Linked DNA regions of Geomonas sp. RF6. The protein of the gene in region 2 binds, or shares a complex with, the protein of the main gene of each other region. Links are inferred from orthologs where the notes say so. Each region holds a gene or a part of one and is shown on either strand. Other genes may lie near its edges.

Evidence for each region.
Region 1: the proteins of dnaB (region 2) and dnaG are in contact, whole or in part, in a crystal structure (PDB 2R6A), measured with the Geobacillus stearothermophilus proteins. The link is inferred for Geomonas sp. RF6 from one-to-one orthologs. Residues at the interface, in WP_033016901.1 of Geobacillus stearothermophilus: Ser13, Glu15, Ala16, Gln18, Glu91, Leu92, Asp94, Ala95, Val96, Pro97, Thr98, Ala99, Ala100, Asn101, Tyr104, Tyr105, Ile108; in WP_049624496.1 of Geobacillus stearothermophilus: Lys456, Leu457, Leu458, Pro459, Ala460, Asn463, Ala464, Leu467, Leu535, Leu536, Ile537, Ala538, Gln544, Glu545, Asp548, Tyr549, His552.

What each region holds. Positions count from the first base shown.
Region 1 is NZ_CP087999.1:2,254,430-2,263,551, forward strand. Bases 6,155-9,122 are described here. They hold dnaG (DNA primase), read left to right. Parts: upstream 6,155-6,740; coding sequence 6,741-8,504; downstream 8,505-9,122. Other genes in these bases: LPW11_RS09765 (CvpA family protein), read left to right, coding at 6,219-6,728; rpoD (RNA polymerase sigma factor RpoD), read left to right, coding at 8,554-9,122. In the rest of the region: hisG (ATP phosphoribosyltransferase), read left to right, coding at 1-276; hisD (histidinol dehydrogenase), read left to right, coding at 410-1,699; imidazoleglycerol-phosphate dehydratase HisB, read left to right, coding at 1,790-2,377; imidazole glycerol phosphate synthase subunit HisH, read left to right, coding at 2,542-3,165; hisA (1-(5-phosphoribosyl)-5-[(5-phosphoribosylamino)methylideneamino]imidazole-4-carboxamide isomerase), read left to right, coding at 3,212-3,943; imidazole glycerol phosphate synthase subunit HisF, read left to right, coding at 4,210-4,968; LPW11_RS09750 (phosphoribosyl-ATP diphosphatase), read left to right, coding at 4,978-5,304; rpsU (30S ribosomal protein S21), read left to right, coding at 5,447-5,644; LPW11_RS09760 (GatB/YqeY domain-containing protein), read left to right, coding at 5,653-6,096. UniProt on the Escherichia coli protein: RNA polymerase that catalyzes the synthesis of short RNA molecules used as primers for DNA polymerase during DNA replication.
Region 2 is NZ_CP087999.1:3,047,822-3,056,895, forward strand. What follows is about bases 1,816-4,735. They hold dnaB (replicative DNA helicase), read right to left. Parts: upstream 3,989-4,735; coding sequence 2,642-3,988; downstream 1,816-2,641. Other genes in these bases: LPW11_RS13155 (enoyl ACP reductase FabMG family protein), read right to left, coding at 1,816-2,287; recO (DNA repair protein RecO), read right to left, coding at 4,078-4,722. In the rest of the region: LPW11_RS13145 (hydrolase), read left to right, coding at 1-105; LPW11_RS13150 (response regulator), read right to left, coding at 102-803; more of LPW11_RS13155, read right to left, coding at 1,001-1,815; LPW11_RS13170 (dihydrofolate reductase), read right to left, coding at 5,123-6,046; LPW11_RS13175 (endonuclease MutS2), read right to left, coding at 6,069-8,396; LPW11_RS13180 (phospholipase D-like domain-containing protein), read right to left, coding at 8,626-9,074. UniProt on the Escherichia coli protein: The main replicative DNA helicase, it participates in initiation and elongation during chromosome replication. Travels ahead of the DNA replisome, separating dsDNA into templates for DNA synthesis.

The DNA.
Region 1 (9,122 bases), 790 kb from region 2 along the record:
AAATACCCCAATATCACGGAGCGGTATTTTGCGGCGAAAGGGGTGCAGGTGGAGCTCATCAAGCTGTACGGTTCGATCGAGCTCGCCCCGCTGGTCGGACTCTCCGAGCGCATCGTCGACCTCGTCTCCACCGGGGAGACGCTGAAGCAGAACGGGCTGGTGGAGGTGGAGACGATAGCCGAGATCACCTGCCGCCTCATCGTGAACCGCGCCAGCATGAAGACAAAGCACGAGCGGATCACCCGGATCATCGAAGGGCTGGAGAAGTATATCTAGCGAACCAAGGACCCCATCCCCACCCTGTCCCTCCCCTTGAAAGGGAGGGGACGTCTGGGCACCTGCACTCTGAGGGTGAGAAGAGGGGGGGCGGTAGTCGGGAAGTGCCCCAAAACCTGTGTGAGGTGATGTGATGCAATTTCTTGATATAAGGGAGCCGGATTTTCAGGAGAGATTCGACGCCATCGTGGCCCGCGGCGAAGAGGTGGACCGCGAGGTCGAGGGTGTCGTTCTCTCCATCATCAACGACGTCCGCGCCCGCGGCGACGAGGCGGTACTGGAGTACACCCGGCGCTTCGACCGGCTGGAGTGCTCTGCCGCTTCTCTGGAGGTGAGCGCTGCCGAGATCGACGCGGCCTTCGCCGCGGTCGATCCGGCGGAGATCGCGGCGCTGAAGCTCGCGGCGCAGCGGGTTGCCGCCTTCCACGAAAAGCAGAAACAGCAGAGCTGGCTCTCCACGGAGGAGCCGGACATCATGCTGGGGCAGAAGGTCACCCCTCTTACCCGCGTCGGCATCTACGTCCCCGGCGGAAAGGCAAGCTACCCCTCCAGCGTCATCATGAACGCCGTCCCCGCGAAGGTGGCGGGGGTAAAAGAGATCATCATGGTGGCACCCACACCCGGCGGCGAGGTCAATCCGCACGTCCTGGTGGCGGCGAAGCTTTCCGGCGTCGACCGCGTCTTCCGCATCGGCGGCGCGCAGGCCGTTGCCGCGCTCGCGTACGGGACGGCCACCATCCCGCAGGTGGACAAGATCACCGGCCCGGGGAACATCTACGTCGCTACCGCGAAGAAGCTCGTATTCGGGCGCGTCGGCATCGACATGATCGCGGGCCCAAGCGAGATCCTCGTCATAAACGACGGGAGCGGCAACCCGGCCCACATCGCGGCGGACCTCCTCTCCCAGGCGGAGCACGACGAGCTTGCCTCTTCGGTCCTCATCACCACCGATCGCGCGTTCGGCGAGCGGGTGGCGGAGGAAGTGGAGCGCCAGCTGCAGGTTCTATCACGCCAGGCAATCGCGCGCAAATCGTGGGAGTCGTTCGGGGTCATTGTCGTTGCCGGGACGATCGGGGAGGCCGTCGCCTTCTCCAACCGCCTTGCCCCGGAGCACCTGGAACTCGCGGTCGATCACCCTTTCGACCTTCTTCCTTCCATCACCAATGCGGGCGCCATCTTCCTCGGGCATTACACCCCGGAGGCATCGGGAGACTACCTCGCCGGCCCCAATCACACCCTGCCCACCGGCGGCACCGCCCGGTTCTTCTCTCCGCTCTCCGTTGACGACTTCGTGAAGAAGAGCTCCATCATCCACTTCTCTAAAGAGGGGCTCAACAGGCTCGGGCGCGAGATCGTGAGGATCGCGGATCTCGAGGGGCTTGAGGCGCACGCGAAGTCGGTAAGCATCCGGCTCGGCGAGTAACCTATCCTCCTCCGGGAGGAGAGGATCACCTATTCACCACCTGCGTCGCGGCGAAGCCGGTGGGATTTCGATTTTTCAGAGGAGGAAGCCATGTCCAGAAAAGCCGTTATCGAGCGGGTCACCAAGGAGACCCAGATCAAGCTCTGTCTCTCCATCGACGGGAAGGGGGAGACGCGCATCTGCACTTCCGTCCCGTTCCTGGACCACATGCTCGATCTCTTCGCGCGTCACGGCCTTTTCGATCTCAACGTGGAGGCGAGCGGCGACATCGAGATCGACTTCCATCATGTGACCGAGGATGTGGGGATCGTTCTCGGCTCGGCGATGAAGGAGGCGGTCGGCGACAAGTGCGGCATCCGTCGCTACGGGCACGCGGTGGTTCCCATGGACGAGACGCTGGCAAGCGTGACGGTCGACCTCTCCGGCAGGCCGTACCTCGTCTACAATGCACAGCTTCCGAAGGTGAAGATCGGCGACTTCGACGTCGAGCTGGTGCGCGAGTTCATGCAGGGGTTCGTCAACAGCTGCGGCGCCAACGTCCACGTGAACGTCATGTACGGCGACAACGTGCATCACATCGTGGAGGCCTGCTTCAAGGCCTTCGCCCGCGCGCTCGACCAGGCAACCCAGATGGACCCCCGCATCGAAGGGGTCATGTCCACCAAGGGGAAGCTGTAAGGCGCAAAGCGCAGCAGGCTCACGCCTCGCTGCCCGCATTCATCCCCGGCAGGAGCCCTCGCGTCCCCTCCCTTTCAAGGGGAGGGACAGGGTGGGGATGGGGTCAGTCCACACGTTCCACAGAACAAACGCGCACTCTCACGTGCTGCTCTGGAAGGTCTCATATGATAGCAATAATCGATTACGGCATGGGCAATCTGCGGTCGGTGCAGAAGGGTTTTGAAAAGGTCGGCTATGAAGCGGTCGTCACCTCCGATCCGAAGACCCTTCTGGAGGCGGAGCGGGTGGTGCTCCCCGGCGTGGGGGCGTTCCGCGACTGCATGAACAACCTTGAGCAGGCGGGGTTCGTGGAGCCGATCCTCAGGGTGATCAAGGAGGGACGCCCCTTCCTCGGGATCTGCCTCGGCCTGCAGCTCCTCTTCACCGAGAGCGAGGAGTTCGGCACCCACAAGGGGCTCGACGTTATTCCCGGGAAGGTCGTGCGTTTCGAGGACGGGATGGAAGAGGGCGGCGAGCAGCTCAAGGTGCCGCACATGGGGTGGAACCAGCTGGCGGTGAAGCGCGAGGCTCCGGTATTCCAGGGGATCGGCGATGGTACGAACGTGTATTTCGTGCACTCCTACTACGTGAAGCCTGAGGACGAGAATGTGGTGGCGGCGACGACCACCTATGGCGTCGAGTTTTGCTCCGCCATCTGGCGCGACAACGTCATGGCCACACAGTTCCACCCGGAGAAGTCGCAGGAGATGGGTCTGGCGATGCTGAGGAATTTTGCCCAGATGAAGTAGGACCCGGCCCGACAGGTCGCGCCGAATTTTTAGAAGTGGAGATGACATGATCGTAATTCCCGCAATAGATCTGAAGGGTGGCCAGTGCGTCCGGCTGGAGCAGGGGCTCATGGAGAAGGACACCGTCTTTAACGACAACCCCGGCGCGCAGGCCGCCGAGTGGCAGCGTCAGGGGGGGGAGCTCCTGCACATCGTCGACCTCGACGGCGCCTTCGCAGGGGAGCCGCGCAACCGCAGCGCCATCGAGTCGATCGTGAGCTCCGTCACCATTCCCACCCAGCTCGGCGGCGGGATCAGGGACATCGCCACGGTGGAGGCATACCTCTCTCTCGGGATCAGTCGGGTCATCATCGGGACGGCGGCACAGAGAAACCCCGAGTTCGTGAAGGAGGCGTGCGAGCGCTTCCCGGGGCAGATCGTGGTGGGGATCGACGCAAAGAACGGCATGGTCGCGGTGCAGGGTTGGGCCGAGGTCACCGGGACTACCGCCGTCGATCTGGCGCGCCAGCTGGAGGGTTACGGCGTGAGCGCCATCATCTATACAGACATCAGCCGCGACGGCATGATGCAGGGGCCGAACCTGCAGGCGACGCGGGCGCTCGCGGAAGCGATCAGCATCCCGGTCATCGCCTCCGGCGGCCTCTCCTCGCTGAAGGACATCGAGAACCTCATGTCGATCGAGCAGTACGGCGTCACCGGCGTCATCACCGGAAAGGCGATCTACAGCGGCGCCATCAAGCTCGCCGAGGCGATCGCGCTGACGAAGGGGCAGAAGTAGCACGGAGACGGCATCCCCATTCTTCAGTCGCGCTGGCATGTAGGCCGGAATAAGCGCAAGCGTTTCCGGCATTTGCTGGTTGCGGCTGCGTCTGTGGTGGACCGCCGGGAACGCCTGGCGGCTTATCCCGGCCTACATTTTCCCCTGCGTCCCCTCCCTTTCAAGGGGAGGGACAGGGTGGGGATGGGGTTGAAGCTGGGGACCGGTGGTGGCAACGGAATGGTTTCGCGGGAAGAACGTAGATTGAAGCAACAGGAGAGTAGCAGATGCTGACCAAAAGGATTATTCCCTGCCTCGATGTGAAGGGTGGGCGCGTGGTGAAAGGGGTCCAGTTCCTCGGGCTGAGGGACGCCGGTGACCCGGTAGAGATTGCCGAGCTGTACGACGCCCAGGGCGCAGACGAGCTCACCTTCCTCGACATCACCGCTTCCTCCGATGCCCGGGACATCATCATCGACGTGGTGCGCCGCACCGCCGAGCGCGTCTTCATGCCGCTCACGGTCGGTGGCGGCGTGCGCGTGGTGGAGGACATCCGGCGACTTCTGAACGCCGGCGCCGACAAGGTCTCGATCAACACCGCGGCGGTGCATCGCCCGGAGTTCGTGAACGAGGCGGCGGAGAAGTTCGGGTCGCAGTGCACCGTCGTCGCCATCGACGCGAGGAGCAGGGCAGGGGGTGGCTGGGAGGTGTACACCCACGGCGGGCGCAACCCGACCGGCCTCGACGCAGTTGAGTGGGCAGTGCGCATGGAGCAACTCGGCGCGGGAGAGATCCTTCTTACCAGCATGGACCGGGACGGCACGAAGGACGGCTACGATCTGCCCCTGACCCGCGCGGTGGTCGATGCGGTGAACATCCCGGTGATAGCCTCCGGCGGCGTGGGTAACCTCTCCCACCTCTACGACGGCTTCACCGACGGCGGGGCCAGTGCGTGCCTCGCGGCCTCCATCTTCCACTACCGGGAGCACACCATCGAAGAGGCGAAGAGCTACCTGCGCGACCGCGGCGTCGCGGTGCGGCTCTAGGAGGGCGGCGTGAGCGATTCGAGCGAGATCATCAGCGCGGTGTACCGCGTCATCCAGGAGCGGAAGGCAAACCCGACGGAGAAGTCGTATACCGCAAGCCTCATGGCGAAGGGGATCGACAAGATCCTCAAGAAGGTAGGGGAAGAGGCGACGGAGGTCGTCATCGCCGGAAAGGGAGGGTCGCGCGAAGAGATCGTGTACGAGACAGCCGACCTCATCTTTCACAACCTGGTCCTTCTCGGGTACTACGACATCGACCCGGAAGAGGTGTACGCGGAGCTGCGGCGCCGCTTCGGGCTCTCCGGGATCGAGGAGAAGGAATCGCGGGGCGCCTAGGAGTGTCGGAGTGTAAAGCACCTGACAAACATGTTGACATTTCTTACCCCCATGTTATGATGCTTTTTCCTTGAAAAATGTCTGCCGGCCCGACAAACCCACAAAGTAGTAAATTCCAGATACAGAAGGGGGGGGAATATGAATGCCGGGAGTAAAGGTAAAAGAAACTGAGCCGTTTGAGCTGGCACTGAAGAAGTTCAAGAAGCAGTGCGAGAAAGCTGGGATCCTTTCCGAAGTGCGCAAAAGAGAGCACTACGAAAAGCCGAGCATCAAGAAGAAGAAAAAGGCCATTGCAGCGCGCAAGCGTGCACTCAAAAAACAGCGCAAGATGGTGGACTAAGAGGCCATATGCAGTTGCGTGACAGATTGGTTGCAGAGATGAAGCAAGCCATGAAAAGCCGCGATGCATTGCGGCTTTCTACTATCCGCATGGCCCTTTCCTCGGTAAAGAATCGCGAGATCGATGCAAAGCACGAGCTCAGCGACTCCGAGATCACAGATACCTTTTCCACACTGTGCAAGCAACGCAGGGAATCTATCCGGCTCTTTAAGGAAGCAGGCAGACAGGAGCTGGTGGATAAGGAGGAGGCGGAACTCGCCGTCCTTCTGGAATTCCTGCCTCAGCAGTTGAGCCGGGAAGAATTGGTGGCCCTGGTAGACAAGGCCATCGCGGAGACATCCGCAGCGGGGGGGAAGGACATGGGCAAGGTAATGAAAGCCCTCATGCCCTCCGTTTCCGGCCGTGCAGACGGTAAGCTGGTTAGCGAAGTTGTAAAGGAAAGACTAGGCTGATCTTTTTTTTTGCCCCGGGAGCGACCCTCCCGGGGTCAGCCGAATACCTTTCGTGACACGAGTGGGGGCGAATCTAGCGATTCCCCCTACTTTTACTTTGTAGCTGCCGCAAGGTGTAATGCATGATCCTTCTTGATATCCTTATCTGGGCGGTACTCCTTTTCTTCGTAGCAAAAGGTTTCAGCAAAGGGTTGGTAAGGGAGGCATGTTCACTCCTCGGGCTCGTTTCAGGCGGCTGGGCCGCCTTCAGATACTATTCCCATCTGGCCGACACGCTGCGGGTGTTCATCCGGCTCCCCCAGGGGGTCGCTCAGCCGCTCTCGTTTCTCCTCATTTTCCTCACGCTCGGCATCCTCTTCTACTTCCTCGGCCATCTGCTTACCGTTGTGTTCAAGATCATGCTGTTGGGGGGTATCAACCGGATCGGCGGGATCGCCTTCGGTTTTCTGGAGGGGGGGTTCCTGCTCTGCATGCTCCTCTACGTGGGGACGCTGGGGCCGATGCCGGAAAAGGTGAAGGGAGCGCTCTCGCGCTCGAGGACGGCGCAGGCCTTCATCGGCACCGGGGCGAGCATCGCCGCCGGGTGGGAGGCGGCGAGGGGACAGAAGCCGGTCGGTGCGGCAAAGCGATAAGGACGGCTCAAGTTGTCGATGATACCGGAAGAAAAAGTCAGGGAGGTGCGGGAACGGGCGCCGATCCTTGAGGTGATCTCCGAGTACATGAGCCTCAGGAAGTCCGGTGCCAACTACCAGGGGCTGTGCCCCTTTCACGGAGAGAAGACCCCGTCTTTCAACGTGAATCCGGCACGCGGCATCTTCCACTGCTTTGGCTGCGGCGTCGGTGGAAACGTTATCAGCTTCGTCATGCGCATGGAGGGGATGAGCTTCCCCGGCGCGGTCCGCTTCCTGGCAAAGAGGGTCGGCGTAGATATCCCGGAGCGCCCCCTGACGCGGGAGGAGAAGCGCCAGGTCGACGAGCTGGAGCTCCTCTACGGCATCAGCGAGATGGCGGCGCACTTCTATCGGCGGGTGCTGGAAAGCGACGAGGCGGGGGAAGCGGGAAGACGCTACCTGGAGCGTCGCGGGGTGGACAAGGAGACCGCAGCAGCGTATCGCATGGGGTTCGCCCCCGCAGGGTGGGACGGGCTGACGAAGTTCCTGGAGCGCAAGGGTGTGGCGCTCCCCCTTGCGGAGAAACTCGGGCTGGTGCGCAAGAGTGACGGCGGGAAGTACTACGACACCTTTCGAAACCGCCTCCTTTTCACCATCGCCGACCTGCACGGGCGCCCGATAGGTTTTGGCGGAAGGGTCATGGACGACTCCCTCCCCAAGTACATAAACTCCCCGGAGTCGCCGATCTACCACAAGAGCGAGGTCCTCTTCGGACTCGACCTCGCCAAGAAGGGGGTGCGGGAGACGGGGAGCGTGATCATCGTCGAGGGGTACTTCGATCACCTGGCGCTGTACAGGGCAGGATACACCAACGTGGTCGCCACCTGCGGCACCGCCCTCACCACGCCGCACCTGAAGGTTCTGCGCCGCTACGCCGAAAAGGTGTACACCCTCTTTGACGGCGACGAGGCCGGGCGCAAGGCGACCTTTCGCTCCATGGAGCTCTTCCTGGAGGACGGGATGCCGGCAAAGGTGGTGCAGGTGCCGGACGGGGACGATCCCGACGACTTCGTGAAGGAACGCGGGGCCGACGCCTTCGGCGAGCTTCTCGACGGGGCGCTCCCGATCTTCGAGTTCTACTACCGGGACCTCCTGAAAAGGGTCGACGCAAAAACGGTGGAGGGGAAGGTCGCCTTCATCGACGAGGTGGCGCCGCGGCTCATGAAGATGGCGAACCCGGTGGAGCGCTCCCTGTACGAGAAAGAGGTCTGTCGCGCAGTCGGCATCGACCTGCGCACCCTGCACAAGCGGATGGGGGTGACCCCGGAGCCGGTGCGGGCGCCAGTGAGGCCGGCACCGCGGCCGGTGCGGGAGAAGCCGGGGGGCGGGATCGAGGAGACACTCCTCTCCCTCATGGTGAAGTTCCCCGAGGTCGCCGAGAGGGTGGCGCAGCAGGGTGTGGAGACCCTCTTTTCACCCGCGTATGCCGAGCTTGCCGGCGACATCGTTGCACAACGAGGCCACGAGAGCATCGACGTGGCACAGGTGGTGGAAAAGGTCGCGAACCCGCAGGAGCGGGCGCGGCTTTTCTCCCTTTTTGTGGCGGATGCCCATCTGGAGGGGATCAACCCCTTGAAGGCCTTTGAGGAGTGCCGTCTCGCTCTCCAGCGCGGCGCGCTGAAAGGGGTGAAGGAGCTCGCCAGGGAACTGGCGACAGTGGAGCCGGAGTCGCCGCGCTACGCGGAGCTTCTGGCCCAGATCGACCTGTTACGTAACAAGAAATCAAAATTACCATAGATCAGTTGGTTGGCTGCTGCTTGGGTAGCTGTAACGGAGTGTCGTAAAAATGGCCAAAAAAAGCATGGATGAAGTGAAACAGCTGATCGACCTCGGGAAGGAAAAGGGTTTCCTCACCTACGAGGAGGTTAATGACCTGCTTCCTCCCGATATCGTGGACTCCGCCCAGATCGACGACGTCATGAGCATGTTCGGTGACATGGACATCGAGATCGTGGACTCCGCTCAGAAGGTGAAGATCCCCAAGATAAAGATGGATCTCGAGGAGGAGGACGAGCACGAAGGGGAGCAGGAAGAAGTCGAGTTCGAGCCGGGAACCCTCGGGCGCACCAGCGACCCGGTCCGCATGTACCTGCGCGAGATGGGCTCCGTATCGCTCCTCACCCGTGAAGGGGAGGTGGAGATCGCCAAGCGCATCGAGGTCGGCGAGCGTGACGTGGCAAGCGTCATCCTCAACACCCCGATCACGGTGAAGGAGGTCATCTCCCTGGGGGAGCGTCTCAGGAAGCTCCAGATCGCCGCGATAGAGATCAGCAAGGATGTCGAGGAGGAGGTACTGGAGGAAGGTGAGGAAGATCTCCAGGCTATGCGCCTTCTCAACATCATCGACGAAATCCA
Region 2 (9,074 bases):
GCCGCAGCCGGTGCGGTCCTCACCACGACGGAGGCCGTCCTTTTCCAGTTGCTGCGGACCTCCGGGACCGACGAGTTCAAGAAGCTTTCGAAGCTGGTGCGCTAGATCGTCTGGCGCTTGATATAGCGGGCGAGGGCGCGGGCGCACTCCGGGGAGAGGTCGGTGAACTCGATCCCCACTCCTTCCTGCTGTGAGTGCTTATGCCGGTTCTTCGAAGTATTGAGCCAGGCAACTCTTCCTTTGGTCTGAATGATGGCACCGTCGGGATCGGGGAGGGGAAAGACCATCTCCAGCAGAACGTTCTTCTCCAGCTCGTGTGACGTCGCCAGATAGGCGCCGTTGTCGCTGATGTCGAGGATGTGCCCGGAGAGCGTCAGCCCGAAGATGCGGAAATTAGCCTTCATGCGGCAATTTAGCCGCTTCCCCCGCCTGTCGACGGCGGGGAGGAGCTGGCGGGCCATCTCCATGAAGATCTCCTTGTCCAGCGGCTTCGTCAGAAACCCGTCGCATCCGGCGGCCATGCAGACCGCCTTGTCCTTATCCTTCCCCTCCGAGGTGATGAGCACCACCCGGGTGCCCCGCAGCATCGGGTCGCTCTTGATGGCGGCGCACGACTCCGCGCCGTTCATGACCGGCATGTGCAGGTCCATGAATATCAGGTCCGGACGCTCCCTCTTCGCTACCCGCAGCGCCTCTGCACCATCCCTGGCCGTGAATATGGTCGCCGCGGAAGCCTGCAGGAAGTCCTTCTGCAACTCCACGAACATGCTCACATCGTCCACCACCAGCACTTTTACCGTCATTCAGATCCCCTGCGTGTTAATTTTTGTATCTGCCTCAAGCTGAACCCCATCCCCACCCTGTCCCTCCCCTTGAAAGGGAGGGGACGTGAGGGGGACGCTCCTCCTTGGAGGCCGCGCGCCATCTGCGACCACCTTAAACGGAAAGGGGAGGGCGCGGCCTGCGCTGCCCTCCCCCCATGGTGTCCCGCTGCCAGCCTCTACTTCTTCGTTGCCAGCGCCTTTGCAATGATGTCGTGGTTGAGCCAGAAGACCGGCGCCTTCGGCTCCCAGGAGGAGTTGAACATGAGGTAGCCGACTCCCTGGAACACGCCGCGGGAGAGGACTGCGCACACGATGTCTTTCGGGCTTTTGTTCATCGCCAGAAGCTGCGCGGAGCAGTCGAGCATGAACTCCTGCTGCTCAGGGGAGTTGTGCTGCGGCCAGCTTGCGAAGTCGCGCGTCGCGGTGACGAGCGGCGAGGAGAGATAGGCATTCGCCTTCTCCACCACGGACTCCAGCGTCTCTCCGTCCTGCAGGAGCTCCTGGCACTCGGCGCGCAGCTCCTCGAGCCCTTCCTGCTTCAGCGAGTCGAGGAGGGGGTAGAGGGAGAGCTCCACGCCGAGGAAGAGGGCGCTGGAATTCGTCTGGATCTCCGGGCAGTTGTACACGCTCGCCTTGATCCCTTTTTCCCACGCGGCAGCCGCCACGTCCTCGAGACGAATCTTCGCCCACCCCTGCAGGTAGGGGGTGTAGGACTGCCAGGTGTATTTCCCGTCCACGAGGACCTCGCAGCCGTGATAGCCGAATGCGGCGTAGCGGACGGAGTGCTTCTCGCGCAGCGACGCGGTCGCCTCGATGAGGTAGCTGTAGGTGTCGGCGGTGACTTCGTCGAAGCTCACGCGGCACAGTTCCCCGAGGTCCGAACCCCAGAAGGCCTCGGAGGAGAGGAAGCGCTCGCCGGCGCCCTTGAAGAGCCTGTTCAGGATCGGCATGAAGACGCGGGTGCGCGGGATCCCACCCGCCATGGTGTGCACCACCAGCACGTTCGTCTTTTCAGGGATGAGCCCTTCGAGCTCCGCGATGACGGTCGAGAGGTTCTCCTTGAACCTCTGCGTGCCGCGGTTTCTTGCGTACTCGATCTCCTCTTTCGGCAGGTTCACCGAGCTCCAGTCGTCCGGCTTCACCCCTTTCAGCTTGTCCACGATGGAGACGCCGTCGCTGCACGGCTCCATGTCGAACCCAGCCTCCAGCGGAATGTTGATGATCTTGCCGCCGAGGTTCTCTTCGGCAAGGCGCAGCTCCTCGTCCGTCAGGGCGCGCAGCTTCCCGTCCGTATCGTGCCTCCCCACGGTGATCCCGATGATGGTCATCCCCTTGTCGCGGGCCTCGTCAACGATGCCGTTTGCATAGCCACGGCCGAACAGCTCCCCGCACAGGAAAAGGACGTCTCCCTTGCCGAAGCCGGCCGGTACCGGGAGCTCTCTCAGAGCATTGAATTGTGTCATTGGTTGATCCCTCTCTTTCACATTGAATTGAAGCTCAGTTACCGCATATCCCATCCTTCAGGAGGGCATAGCGAGGATCGGAGTGGCGCCGCCAGGCGCTGCATCCGGTTCCTTTGTCCAGGGACTCGTGTTTCGGCAGATCGGCCCTGCCTCACACGCGCCTTTATAACTAGTTCTTCCGGAGTATTCCGGCAGAGTCGCTAAAACGTCCCCTCCCCCCATGCGGGGGAGGGACAGGGTGGGGGGGAAGGTGCGACCAGTTCAGGAGATGGCAGCTTCACCCACCCCCTGGCCCCCTCCCGTCAAGGGAGGGGGGAAGAACTCCCCCGATGCTTCCTCAGAATGGTGGCGGGATCAGTAGTCCTCGCGCGCCAGGTTTTCGAATCGGGTCCACTCGCCACGGAAGGCGAGGTCGACGGTGCCGATCGGGCCGCTCCTGTGCTTGCCGATGATGACTTCCGCCTTCCCCTTCAGCTCCTCGTTTTCCTTGTCGTACACCTCGCCGCGGTACACGAACATGATGATGTCCGCGTCCTGCTCGATGGCGCCGGACTCCCTGAGGTCGCTCATCATCGGGCGCTTGTCGGAGCGCTGCTCCAGTCCGCGGTTCAGCTGGGAGAGTGCGATAACCGGGATCTCCAGCTCTTTGGCAAGCCCTTTCAGGGAGCGCGAGATTTCCGAGATCTCCTGCTGGCGCGATTCGGGGTTCGCTCCGCCGCGCATGAGCTGCAGGTAGTCGATGACGATGAGGCCGATGTCGTGCTCCGCCTTCAGTCGCCGAGCCTTGGAGCGGAGCTCCAGGATGGAAATGGATGCGGTGTCGTCGATGAAGATCTTCGAGTCGTGCAAGGATCCCGCCGCCTTCGCCAGCTTGGGCCAGTCGTTTTCCTGCAGGTTTCCGGTCTTGAGCCGGCTGAGATCGACGCGGGCCTGGGAACAGAGAAGCCTCTCCACGAGCTGCTCCTTGCTCATCTCCAGCGACCAGATCGCCGCCGGGTGGCGCTGCTGCGCCTCGACCGCCGCGTACTGTGCGACATTGAGGGCAAAGGTCGTCTTCCCCATGGCGGGGCGCCCGGCGATGATGACGAGGTCGCCGGCATGGAACCCCGCGGTCATCTTGTCGAGGTCGTGGTAGCCGGTCGGAACGCCGGTGACCGCCTCCTTCTTTTCGTAGAGGAGCTCGATGTTCCTCATGGCGTCTTTGAGGACGTCGCGCACCTGGAAGTACGCCGGGCGGATCTTGTTTTCCGAGATCTCGAAGATGACCTTCTGCGCGCCGTCGAGGAGCTCCTCCACGTCCACCTGGTCCTCGAACCCCTTGGTGACGATGTCGGTGGCGGCGGTGATGAGCTTCCTCGTGACGCACTTTTCCTTCACGATCTTGCAGTAGTACTGGATGTTCGACGCCATGGGGACGAAGTCGACCAGCGTCGCCAGGTATGCTCCCCCGCCGACCTCCTCCAGCTCACCCTTCTTCTTCAGGATCGTGGTGAGGGTAATGAGGTCGCACGGCTCCCCCCGCTCGTTCAGGTCGATCATGGCCCGCATGATCTTTCTGTGCGACTCGCGGTACAGGTCTTCGGGGGTGAGGATCTCCAGCGCGCGGTTGATCGCCTCGTTGTCGACGAGAATACCGCCGAGGATGGACATCTCCGCCTCGATGCTCTGGGGGGGCAATTTTCTCAGGTCAGACTGCTGCATGGACTACCTCTTTTAGACCTCCGCGGTCCGCCGTGGTCAAAGGCGGGATTCTACCGTTCAAAGCGGTGCAGGTCAATTCTTTTGCGACTTTAAAGCGTGCTGCATTCCCTGAGGAAGGCGAGGGACTTCAGGGGACGATCGAGGTGGGCGGCGACGGCGGGGTCGAGGAGCCGGTCCGCCTCGTGAAGCGCCGCATCGGGAAAGTGGATCGAGCCGAACGACCCCGCCCTCATGGCGCGTGCGAGGATCGTTGCGGTCTCAGGCGAGATCGGGGCATTCTCCAGCGGAGGCTGATAGCCGAGGATCTTCAGGAAGTTGACGGTAAAGAGGCGGCGGTCGGAAGGGGAGGGGGGGGCGCTGTCGAGGCGTTCCAGGTAGCTGGAGAGGAGCCGGAAGAGGCGCGGATTCGCCTCCCCCTCGGGGGTGAAGCGCTCCACCAGTTCGCAGGCGTAGGCCGCGCAGCCGATCTGGGAGAGGTCGACCCTGATGCCGGGGTGGATGGTGACCACGTCCGCGCTTTCGATGGAGGTGAGGCCGGAGTAGGGGATCTTTAGCTGCAGTCCGAGGTGGGCGAAGGGCTCCAGTGCGCCGCCGAAGCGGCGGCGGCTGCGTTTGGCGCCGCGGGCGATGCCGGAGAGGCGTCCTTCTTCGCGGGTGAAGAAGGAGACGATCCGGTCGGCCTCGCCGTAGTCGGTGATTCGCAGTACGATCGCTTCGCAGGCGGTTTTTCGCATGGGAGAAAGTAGCATCCGCGAAGCGGTGCAGTCAATGGGTAGAAAGGTGCGGCTGATTGATAGGGGCCTTACTCACCCCCTTTGCGTGGGCTCAACCGGTGCCTTTAGTAGGACAGGAGCCTAGGCGTCCCCTCCCTTTCAAGGGGAGGGACAGGGTGGGGATGGGGTAGGTTTGGCGACCACCGACCCCCATCCCCCTCCTGTCCTCCCCCTTGAAAGGGGAGGGACGCGCTGCCGACAGCTCAGCTTAATCTTGTCCCCGGAATTGCGGAAGAACCGTGTTTATTCTTTGCCGGCAGTTCCATCTGCTATCCTGACTTGGCGACAGAAATGCCGGGAACGCCTGCGGCTTATCCCGGCCTACATTACACATTGACGGGTGCGACGGGGGGCTGCGTCCTTAGCGCAGCCCCATCCGGGCGAGGATCCTGCCGAGGAACTTGTTGAGGGGGTGGCTGCGCGGCAGCGAACGGATCGGCGGCACGCGCCTCTTGCCGTACTGCTCCAGCTCCGCGAAGAATTCGGGGCCTCCGCCATGCTGGACGCCGCTGCGCAGCGTGCTCAGCCCCTGCTCCTTCGCGCCGGCGAGGATCTGCACCCGTCCGAGGTTCAGGTAGTGCTCCAGGTTTTCCGGCTCCCGGGAGACGGCCTCCTCGGCAAGGCGCAACGCCCTCGGAAAGTCGCGGCAGCTCTTCGCGATACTCAGCGCCAGGTGAGAAGCGGTCTCCGCCGTCTCGTTCAGCGACATCGCCTGCTCGAGGCAGCGCCGGGCGAGGTGGAAGAGGCCGCGCTGCAGGGCAACCACTCCCTTTTGCTGGAACTCCTTCGCAGCCACGCTCGGCTCCGCAGGCTCAACCTTTTCATAGTGGATCAGGGTGCAGGAGGGTGAGGCGCCGGGAATCTCCTCCCGCGCGACCTCCACGAAACTTTCCGGTATTTCCGGAAAGCGCACGTCCCCTTCAAAGCTGCCGTGTACACGCGTCAGGTAGATCCTCTGCGCGATCTGCATCGCCTCGCGAAAGACCTCCTCGCCGCCGCAGATGAAAAGCTCTTCTTCCCCCTGGGCGAGCTCGAGCGCTTCCTTCAGCGTACGCGCCAGGTGGTACCCCTCCGGCGGGGGAGGGGCGCTTCTGGAGAGGACTATGGTGCGGCGGCCGGGGAGGGGGCGGCCGATCGACTCGAAGGTCTTTCTCCCCATAACGACCGTGTGCCCTAGGGTGATCTCCCGAAAGCGCGCCAGCTCAGCGGGGATGTGCCAGGGCAGCTCCCCGTGCCCGCCTATTACGCCGTTTTCCGCAACTGCCGCTATCATCGAGACGATCATCACCTGCTCCTTCACATCTTCTTTAGCGCAACGTGACCATGGTGACCCCGTCTCCCCCTTCGAAGCGCTCTCCGGTCCTGAAGGCTGCCACGAGGGGGTGGCCGTCGAGGTAGCCCCGCACCCCGTTCATCAGGGCGCCGGTCCCCTTGCCGTGCACGATCCTGATCTCCGGAACCCGGTCGCGCGCCGCCCGGTCGAGAAAAGGCTCCAGCCGCGCCAGCGCCTCCTCGACCCGGAGGCCGATCAGGTTGATCTCCGCCGCCGGCTCGGGTCGCTCCTCTTCCTGCACCCTCTTCTGGCGCGGTTTCGGCTCCTTCCCCTTCGGCTGCAAGAGCGCCGAGAAGGCCACCTCGAGCTCCATGCTGCCGGCCCGTACCCGGGCTTTTTCCTGACCGGGATTGACGGAGACGATGCGGGCGTCGAGATTCAAGGGCTTCACGAAGACGACTTTTCCCGGCTCGATCTGAGCCGGCCGCTCCTCGGGAGGACGGAGCTCGGCGAGCTTTTGCTCCACCTCCGCCTCTTTCTGTTCCAGGAGTTCCCTGGCCTGGCGCCCCTTCTCCCGGCGCGCCTCCTCAAGGATGGCCGCCACCTCACGCCGGGCGCGCTGGATGACTTCCTTTGCCTCCTGAAGCCCCTGCTCGCGTGCCCCCTTGAGCTGCGCCTGCGCCTCTTCGAGGCGTGCCTGTGCCCGCTCTTCCCTTCTTTTGAGCTCCTCTTCGCGTTGTGCGAGGTCGTTGAGTGTTTCATCGACCTCATAGCTCTTTTTCTTTAGCTCGGCGAGAAGGGCGTGGAAATCCGCTTCCATGGTGCCGAGCATCTCGCGGGCGTGATTGACGACCCGCTCCGGCAGGCCGTAGCGCCGGGCGATCTCCAGTGCGTGTGATTCCCCCGGCTCGCCGAGCTTGAGGCGGAAAAGGGGAGTGAGCCGCTCGCGGTCGAAGGCCATTGCCGCGTTCACCATTCCGGAGTCGCGCTGCACGAAGCCGATGATCTGGGTGAGGTGGGTGGTGGCGATCACCAGCGCACCCTTCCCCTTCAGCTCGGAGAGGACCGCGCAGGCAATGGCCGCCCCCTGCCCGGGCTCGGTGCCGGTCCCGAGCTCGTCCAAAAGAACCAGACTGCGGGCGTTGGCGCCGGTGAGGATGGATGAGATCTTGGAGATGTGTGCGGAGAAGGTCGACAGGCTCTCCTCGATCGACTGCTCATCGCCGATGTCCACCAGGATGTCGTCGATATGGGGGAGGATGGAGCCGTCGTGGGCCGGGACCGGCATGCCGCAAAGCGCCATCAGGCAAAGGAGCCCGGCGGTCTTCAGCGCGATCGTCTTCCCGCCGGTGTTGGGGCCGGTGATGACCATGACGCGGCGCTCCGGATCGAGCTCGAGGTCGAGGGGAACCACCTCTTTCCCCATAAGGGTGAGGATCGGGTGGCGCGCCCCCCGGAGGAGGACCTTGGTGTTCGAGTCGAGGAGCGGCGTCTCGCATTTCAAGAGATCGCTGAGCGCCGCGATGCAGTTCAGGATGTCGAGCTGGATGAGGGCATTCAGCTGTTCCTGTATCGCCTCCGCGTCTTCCCTGATCCAGTTGCAGAGTTGCCGGATGATGCGGATCTCCTCCGCACGCTCGTCGGCGGCGAGGTTCTCCAGCTCGTTGGCCAGCCCGATGATCTCCAGCGGCTCCATGAACGCGGTCTCCCCCGAGTTGGAGACGGCGTGCACCACCCCGGGCACCATCCCCTTCGAGTCCATGCGCACGGGAATTACCCAGCGGCCGGACCTCTGGGTGATGAAGTCGTCCTGCAGGAAGATCGCGGTGTGACGCTCCCGCACGATCTCCTCCAGGCGCTTCTGGATCCGCTGGGTCAGCCCCTTCTTCTTCGCGCGCAGCTCCGCGAGGAGGCGCGACGCAGTGTCCAGGATCTCACCCTCCGAATTCACCGTGTGCTCCAGCGGGTTCAGGATGTCCGGGAATCCCGTGATGGAGCCGGCGGCTTCTTTGAGAAGCGGGATGTCCGTCCTGAAGGCGAGCTGCGAGGAGATCGCGCCCATGACGCGCAGGGTGGGGATGAAAAGCTGCAGTTCCAGGGGGGAGAGAACCGCCCCAGCCGGGCGCACGTTGCGCAGCTGCCGGGAGAGGTCGGCGAATGCCGAGAGTTTGAGCGAGATGCCGAGTCTTGAGAGGGTGCGGATCTCCTGCACGAGGCCATAGGAGCGTTCCATCTCCTCCCGGGCCCTCATCGGCCTGATCCTCAGGACTCCATCATGTGAGGCGTCGCAGTGAGCAAATACCGCCGCTTTTTCAAGTACTCTGTCAAATTCCAGCCGCTTCAGCGTTTCTTCTGTAATCATCAAAACTTCCAATCTCTCTTTTCAGATAGGTGCTGCTGCAAAGATCTAGTCTCATACTTCCGGTGGAGCCGTAGTGTCTTCCAAGGAAGCACCGCCAGGGGATCTCACGTTCCCCCCTTTGCGAAGGGGGGACAGGGGGGATTTTGGCGGAGTGGAACCTGTCGGTGAAGTCGCCGGCAAATGCCGGGAACGGCTGCCGGCTTATCCCAGCCTACATGTACATTTTCACTCAGAGAAACCAGCTCACCGGGGTGAAGAGCCGCTCGAGGGTCCGCACCAGGTACCCTCTCTTTTCATGTTCGTGGAGAGCTATTCGCTTCGCCGTGCGCAGGTCGTTTCCCAGCATCTCGGCCACCTGGCTGCCGAAGTCGAGGCTGTCCACCACCACGTTCAGCTCGTAGTTCCTGTGGAAGCTTCGCTGGTCCAGGTTCGCCGAGCCGACCATGGCCCAGCAGTCGTCGATCAGGAGGACCTTCGCATGGAGCACCGCTGCCGAGAGCTCGAATATCTCTATCCCCCCCTTCAGTAGCTGGGCGTAATACGTCCGGCTGACGAGTCGGACCAGGGGGACATCGATCTTGTAGGGGAGGAGGAGCCTTACCCGCACACCGCGCGCGGCGGCGCGCAGGAGGGAGCGGATGACGATGGGGCCGGGAATGAAGTACGGCGTCGCGAGGG